2 linked regions of the Kineococcus sp. NBC_00420 genome follow. The protein of the gene in region 2 interacts with the protein of the main gene of each other region in a pairwise test. Links are inferred from orthologs where the notes say so. Each region holds a gene or a part of one and is shown on either strand. Other genes may lie near its edges.

Region 1 (4,744 bases), 2.4 Mb from region 2 along the record:
GTCCGCGGGTCGCGCGGACGGCGTCGGTCGACGGCGTCCGCACCTCGCGCACGACGCAGACCACCAGCCAGGCGATCGCGGCCAGCCGCACGAGGAGGACCATCGCGTACAACTCGGGCGGCAACGCCCGGTTGGTGTTGGTCTGCCCCGCGATGTAGAGCCAGACGGCCCCGAAGTAGGCCCCTTCGGCCACCCACCAGAGCACCTGGTCGCGCCAGCGGGGGACCGCCAGGGCGGCCAGCGGCAGCAGCCACAACGCGGCCTGCGGGGGGAAGGACACCCCGAGCGCGCAGTAGCCGGCGACCAGCAGGAACGCGACCTGCACCAGCCGGGGACGTCGCGGCGCCCACAGCACGAACACCCCGACGAGGACGGTCCAGACGACCCACGCACCGATGGTCAGGACCACGACGGCGGGGCCCGGCAGACCGGAGGTGTTCGTGGCGTCGACGGCCTGCTGGGCCAGTTGCGGCAGGACCCAGAGCGATCCGTACCCGGCGCGCTGGTCGAAGAACGCCCGCAGGTAGGCGCTCCAGGCGTCGACGTTCGTCACGGCGAACGGCAGGTCGACGGCGAGCCACGCCGCGAGCGCGGCGCCCACCGTCGTCGCCGCCCCGCGGAACCGGCCGGTGCGCACCGCGAGCAGCACGATCGCGAGCAGGATCAGCACCGGGTAGGTGCGGGTCGCGACGGCGAGACCCAGCAGGATCCCCGCCGGCACCGGACGGCGTCGGGCCCAGCAGGCCATCCCGGCGGTGGCCAGCGCGACGCCGGCGAGGTCGAAGGACAGCAGGGCCGAGAGCGCCAGCACGGGACTGACGGCCACGAGCAGCGCGTCCCAGCCGCGACGGCGACCGGCCATCGTCCAGACCGCGATCGTCACGACCAGGGCCGCCACGAGCAGCAGGACCGTCGAGAGGTCGAAGTAGACCCGCTGCGCGGTGACCGTCACCTCGTGCGGCGCGAACCGGGCGACGAGCCAGGCCAGCGCGGAGGTCACCGGCGGCTGGTTCAACGAGACACCGTCGGCGTAGGGGCCGAGGCCGTTCGCCAGTCCCGAGGACGTGTAGACGACCGGCAGGTCGGTGTAGCAGGCGTGGACGAACTGGTCCGGGGTGTTCCAGCCGAGGGTGCGGCAGTGGTGCTTGCCGACGGCGCCCAGCGCGACGGCGACCGCCGTCAGCGACACCGCGACGGGGAGCGCTCGCGCCCACCACGGGCCGTCACCGGCGAGGCGACGGCCGGCCGGACCGCCGAGGACCTCGCTGCCCGCACGGGCCAGGGCGTCCACCGCGGTCGGCGGGACCGAGGGGACCTGCGGAGGCTTCGCCGGGGTGGCAGGGCCGGTGTGACCGGGGGACTCGGTGCTCACCCCCTCAGCTTCCCCTACCCGACGCTCGCGGCGCTCGCGGCACCGGTGGCGGCCGCGGCGTCCTGGGTCGCGGCCGCAGCGCCCTGGCCACCGGGGTTCCCGCCGTCACCGCTGCCCCCGGACGAGGACGAACTGCTGCTCGACGAGGACGAGGACGACGAGGAGGAAGAGCTCGAGGAGCTGCTGGGGGAACCGGACGGCGTCCCGGTCGGGCTGCTGGTGGGGTCACCCGTCGGGGAGTCCGTCGGGGTCTGCGTCGCGGTGTCCGTCGGGGAGTCCGTCGGGCTGTCCGTCGGGGACTGCGAGGTGGTCGAGGACGACGACCTCGAGGAGGACGAGCCGCTGGACGTCGACCCCTTCGAGACGCCGACGTTCGCGCGCGCCGGGAAGTCCTCCTCGTCGACGCCCTGGAGGGCGGCCTTCATGAAGGTCGTCCAGATGCGCACCGGGTAGGAACCACCGGTGACCTCACCGCCACCGAGGTCGAGGGGGACGTTCTTCGTGCCGTCGGGGCTGGTCTGGAACAACGCGACGGAGGCGGCGAGGTTCGGCGTGAACCCCGCGAACCAGGCCGCCAGGTTGTCGTTCGTGGTGCCCGTCTTCCCCGCGGCGGGACGGTTCAGCCGTTTGGCGTAGGAACCCGTCCCGGACTGCACGACCTGCTCCATGGCGTAGGTGGCGTCGGCGGCCACGTCGGCGGGGAACGCCTGCGTCGTCGTGGGCGACGCGGTGTAGGTCCGGGTGCCGGAGGTGTCGTCGATGCTGGCGATGGTGTGCCACGGGGTGCGGGTGCCCTGGGCCGCGAACGTCGCGTAGGACTGGGTCACGTCGATCGGGTGCGGCGACGCGGTGCCGAGGACGTTGGCGATGTACTGGTCCCCGGCCGTCCCCGTGGCGGAGTCCTCCGGGTACCCGGCTGCGACGGCGACGTCCCGGGTCTTCGCGGGAGTGACCTCTTCGTTGAGCTGGGCGTAGACGGTGTTGACCGAGTGCTCGGTGGCCGTGACGAGATCGATGGTGCCGAACTGCTCGCGACCGAAGTTCTTGAACGGGTTCCCGTCCACCGTCTGCGGGCTGGACCCGTTGAAGGTGGTCTTCAGCGAGTATCCCTGTTCCAACCCGGCCACGAGGGCGAACGGCTTGAACGTCGAACCGGCCTGCGCCCTGGCCTGCGTGACGTCGTTGAACTGCGTGGTGAGGTAGTCCGCACCGCCGTACATGGCCCTGACCCCACCGGTCTTCGGGTCGATCGCGGACAGCGCGACGTGGAAACCCTCCGGCCGCTGCGCCGGCAACTGGTCCGCGACGGCGGCCTCGGCCGCCTTCTGGGAGTTCACGTCGAACGTCGTGACGATCTTCAGCCCGCCGCGTTCGATGTCCTCCTCGGACAGCCCGACCGTCTTGGAAAGTTCGAGTTCGACGGTCTTCAGCAGGTACCCGTTCGAGCCGGACCACTGGGTGTTCGGCTGCTGCTCGATGGTGTCGGGCAGACCGGCGGTCGCGCGGTCGGCCGCCGACAACCAGCCCTCGGTGACCATCCCGTCGAGGACGTACTCGACGCGCGCCTTCGCGGCCGCGGCCTGCGTCTCGCCCTTGCGCGGGTCGTAGTTGCCGGGACCCTTCAGGAGGGCGGCGAGCAGCGCGCCCTGCGAGACGTTCAACTGCGCGGCGTCGACCCCGAAGTAGGCCTGCGACGCGGCCTGGATCCCCCACGCGCCACGACCGAAGTAGACGGTGTTCAGGTAGTTCTCGAGGGTCTCGTCCTTCGTCTGCTGCTGGTCGATCTTCAGCGAGATGAAGAACTCCTCGAACTTCCGCTTGTAGGACTGCTCGGCGGAGAGGTAGTAGTTCTTGACGTACTGCTGGGTGAGCGTCGAGCCGCCCTGGCTCGTCCCGTCGCTCACGTTGGTCCAGACCGCCCGCGCGATGCCCGTCGGCGACACGCCGCGGTTGTCGTAGAAGCTGCGGTCCTCGGCGGCGAGGACGGCCTTCTGGACGCTGTCCGGCACCTGGTCCAGCGACACGTTCTCGCGGTTGCGGGCCGCGAACGTGCCGATCACGGTGGTGCCGTCGGAGTAGTAGACGGTGCTGGTCTGGGCGTCGGCGAGCTTGTTCGGGTCGGGGACCTTCACCAGCGCGTAGGCGGCGGCGAACCCGCCGACGGCGAGCGCGATGCCGGTGAGAAAGAGCCCGAGGAGCCAGCCGAGGATCGTGCGGCGGCGCGGACGACGCTTCGGAGCGCCCCGACGCGGGGTCGGCGAGCTGGGTGCGGGTCGTCGTGCGGCCACGTGTGTCTGGTCCTCCGGCGGTCGTGCGCGTCGGCGCGGGGACTCTCTCCCGCGCCGGTCGCGTCCTGGGTGCTGCCGATCCATCGGCTGCGCGCGGCGCGGCCTTCGGCACCACGCCCTGGGTGCTCAACCCTCCCAGTATGCGTCGAGCCGCGGGTGCCGCCCGCCGCCGGTGCTGAGCCGACCGGGTGTGCACCACACCTCCACAGCCCTCTCGGCAACCCTCCCGAGGTCGCCCGGTGATCGCTACGGTGTGGCGCGTGCCGACCGCGGAGACCACGTCGCAGAACGGGATGCTGCACGAGTTGGGCGGGCTGCTGCGCACCGGCCGCTACCGCCACCTCATGGGGGTGCGCCTCACGGGGCAGGCCTGTGACGGGATCTTCCAGGCCGGGTTGGCGTCACTGTTCTTCTTCTCCCCCGAGCGGCAGGCGACGCCGGCGGGGGTCGCGTTCGCGGCGGCCGTGCTGCTGCTGCCGTTCACCGTCGTCGGCCCGTGGGCGGGGGTGCTGCTGGACCGTACGTCCCGCCGCTCGGTCCTGGGCCACGGGAACCTGCTGCGGGGCGGGTTGGCCCTCGTCGCGGCCGGGGCCCTGTTCACGGGGGCCGGCGACGTGGCGGTGGGGGTGCTGGCCCTGGCGGTGCTGTCGGTGAACCGCGCCCTGCTGGCGGGGTTGTCGGCGGCGTTGCCGCACGTGGTGGCGCCGGAGCGCTTCGTCCTGGCGAACTCGGTGACCCCGACGGCGGGGACCGTCGCGGCCGGGGCCGGCGCCGTCGCGGCGGTCGGGGTGACGGCCGTCGTCGGGCCGGGTGGCGGGGCGGACGTCGCGGCGCTGCTGGTCGCCGCGATCGGCTACGTCGTCGCCGGTGGCCTGGCGCTGCTCTTCCCCCGGGAGCTGCTGGGGCCGCCACCGGGTTCCGCGGGGACGTCCGCGCGGGGTTTCCGCGCCGACGTCGCGGACGTCGTGGCGGGGGTGGCGCACCTGCGCGACCGGCTTCCCGCGGCGGGTGCCCTGGGGTTGATCGCGTGGCACCGCTGGTCCTTCGGGCTGACGACGGTGGCGATGGTCGTGCTGTGCCGCAC
Region 2 (2,904 bases):
AGGCCCGTGGTCCAGCCCACCGAGCGCAGCAGCGACTCGACCAGGTAGGCGGTGGTGGTCTTGCCGTTCGTGCCGGTGACGCCGACGGTGCGCAGGCGGTCGCCGGGGCGGCCGAAGATGCGGGCCGCGAGGTCACCGAGGACCGCGCGGGGCTCGTCCACGACGAGGACCGGCAGACCGGCGGTGGTGACGAGACCGGCCCCGTCGGGATCGGTGAGGGCGGCGACGGCCCCCGCGGCGGCGGCCTGCGCGGCGAAGGCGGCACCGTGGACGTTGGCGCCGGGCAAGGCCGCGTAGAGGTCACCCGCGCCGACCCGACGGGAGTCGAGGGTCACCCCGGTCACCGGGGGTCCGGGAGGGGTCGTGCGACCGCCGACGAGCGAGGTACCGAGGACCTGCGCGACGTCCGAGAGGTTCAGCGGGCCGCGGGCGCCGAGGGCGTCCGGGCCGTCGTTCAACGGCACGGTGGGAGGCTACCCGTCCTCGTGGGGGCGCCCGTACCGCTCGGCCTGCGTGTCCCGTTCCCGGTGCGTTCCGGTCGGCGGTTCACTGCGCCCCCGTGCTGTCCGCGACGGCACCCTGACTGATCTCGGCCTCGGCGCCCTGGTCACCGCCCCAGGTCAGCGGGAGGTCCGCGGCGGGTTCCGCGGAAGGCGTCACCCCGCGCTGCAACAGGGCGTAGGACATGACGTCCTTGAACACGGGGCCAGCGGCCGAACCACCGTAGTAGTTCGTCTTGGGGTCCTGCAGGATCACCGCGACGACCAGTTCCGGGTCGTCGGCCGGGGCCAGTCCGATGAACGACGCGGTGTAGCCGGAGTAGCGGCCGAGGTCCTGGTCGTAGCGCGAGGCGGTACCGGTCTTGCCCGCGACGAGGTAACCCGGGATCGCCGCGGCGGCGGCGGTCCCCTCCTCGCTGACCACGGCTTGCATCATGTCTCGCAACGTCTTCGCCGTCGCGGGGCTCACCACCTCGGAGGAATCGCCGGCCGCTCCAGCCACGTAGTTCCCGTTCGGGTCCGACGTCCCGGCGATCAGCGTCGGTTCGATGCGGACCCCGTCGTTGGCGATGGTCGCGAACACCGAGGCCGCCTGGACCGCGTTGACAGACATCCCCTGGCCGAACATGACGGTGAAGCGCTGGGTCCCCGAGTAGTCCTCGGGTTTGGCCACGATGCCGGCGGTCTCCCCGGGGAAGTTCAACGTGGTCTTGCTGCCGAAGCCGAAGGCCCGCTGGTACTCGTAGATCTTCTCGGCCTTCATCTTCTCGCCGGCCATGATCGTGCCGATGTTGCTGGACTGGGCGAGGATCCCGGCGAGGGTGAGCTTCTCGTCCCCGTGGGGGTGGGAGTCGTGGAACACCTTGTCCGAGCGCTTCAGCTCGCCGGGGACGGTGAAGGGGCTGTCCTCGGAGAACACCCTCTCCTCCAGGACCGCGGCCAGGGTGACGACCTTCGCCGTCGAGCCCGGTTCGAACGCCTCGGTCAGCGCCGTGTTCAGCAGCTGGTCGTTGGTGAAGCGGGTCATGTTGGTGGGGTCGATGCTCGGGGCGCTGGCCAGGGCGAGCAGCCGCTGCTGCTTGTCCATGATGACGACGGTTCCGGAGATCGCACCGGTCTCCGCGACCTTGGCCACGATCGCCGACTGCGCCTTCCACTGCAGGTCGGAGTCGATGGTCAGGTGCAGCGAGGTGCCGTCGACGGGTTCGACGGTCTCCCTGTCCCCCAACGGGATCTCCTGACCGCCGAGGCTGCGCTCGTACTTCATCGAGCCGTCCGTGCCGGTGAGCAGGGTGTTCTTCGCCAGCTCGAGACCGCCGAGGGGGTAGTCGCTGACGACCCCCGTCTCCTCGTCCGTGACGGGCGTGCCGAGCACCCCGACCAGCGTGGAGGAGGCCGATCCCGTCGGGTAGATCCGCTGGGTCTGACGCTTGGAGGTGATGCCGCTGACCCCCGCGTCCGCGACCTGCTGCCACAACTCTGGCGTGATGCCGACGGCGACGACGGCGTACTGGTCCTTGGGCCGCTTCTTGGTGAGCTTCGTGGTGAGGGTCTGCTCGTCGATCCCCAGGATCGGCGCCAGCAGCGCGGCCGCGCCGGAGGGTCCCTGGCCGAGGGACTCCTTGTACTTCGACCCGTCGGTCTGGTTGGTGTTGAACGTCTCGATCGTCGACGGGTCGGCGATCACGTCCCGCCGTTCGACCGAGGTCGCGAGGACCACGCCCTTGTCGTCGAGGATGTCCCCGCGCTTGGCGTAGAGCTTCGTCTTCGACGTCCGCTGCTTGAGGGCGTCCTCGGCCAGGGACGACGCGTCGGCCCCCTGCAGCTGGACGAGGCGACCACCGAGGACCGTCAGCCCGAACAGGACGCCGACGCTGTAGACGCGCATCCGCATGTCGGGACGTGGCGCGCCGTCGCCGGAGCCGTGGGAGCGGTTGCGACGGAGTCGGGACACGCGGTGACCTCTCGGGACTTCGGGGCGGGCTTGTGACGTGTCGGGTGGGTCGACCGTCAGTTGCTCGGGGTCTCACCCTGGGCCGGAGGGTTCGACGCCTTCGGCGCCGGTGTCGGGTCGCCGACGGCGGAACTCCCGGTGAGGTGCACCGCGTCGGGCGCCGGGACCATGCCGAGCGTCTGCGCCTTCGCCGCGAGCTGACCGGGAGAGGACGCGGCGGCCAGCGACTCCGCGGCCGCCTGCTGCTGGTCGGCGAGACGCTGGGACGTGACCTGCAGGTCGGTGATCTGGTAGGCGTCACCGGCGATGGCGATGTTCGTCATGAGCAGCCCGAACAGGCCGAGCGTCAGCATGAGCACGCACGCGACGGGGAGCGGGATGCGCAGCCGACGGATGGCGGGCGGGGTGATGACCTGCAGTTCGGGACGGGCGGCAGCCGCGTCCTGACGC

What was found. Proteins that work in one complex are often made in the same cells at the same time.
Region 1: the proteins of OG218_RS23765 (region 2) and OG218_RS12225 interact in binary tests that used the Escherichia coli proteins (3 or more experiments, as listed by UniProt). The link is inferred for Kineococcus sp. NBC_00420 from one-to-one orthologs.

What each region holds. Positions count from the first base shown.
Region 1 is NZ_CP107930.1:2,496,942-2,501,685, forward strand. What follows is about bases 1,024-4,007. They hold OG218_RS12225 (transglycosylase domain-containing protein), read right to left. Parts: upstream 3,661-4,007; coding sequence 1,387-3,660; downstream 1,024-1,386. Other genes in these bases: OG218_RS12220 (glycosyltransferase family 87 protein), read right to left, coding at 1,024-1,372; OG218_RS12230 (MFS transporter), read left to right, coding at 3,921-4,007. Also shown: more of OG218_RS12220, read right to left, coding at 1-1,023; more of OG218_RS12230, read left to right, coding at 4,008-4,744. UniProt on the Escherichia coli protein: Cell wall formation. Synthesis of cross-linked peptidoglycan from the lipid intermediates.
Region 2 is NZ_CP107930.1:4,862,296-4,865,199, reverse strand. Bases 1-2,898 are described here. They hold OG218_RS23765 (peptidoglycan D,D-transpeptidase FtsI family protein), read right to left. Parts: upstream 2,455-2,898; coding sequence 547-2,454; downstream 1-546. Other genes in these bases: OG218_RS23760 (hypothetical protein), read right to left, coding at 2,511-2,898; OG218_RS23770 (UDP-N-acetylmuramoyl-L-alanyl-D-glutamate--2,6-diaminopimelate ligase), read right to left, coding at 1-464. Outside these bases: more of OG218_RS23760, read right to left, coding at 2,899-2,904. UniProt on the Escherichia coli protein: Essential cell division protein that catalyzes cross-linking of the peptidoglycan cell wall at the division septum. Required for localization of FtsN.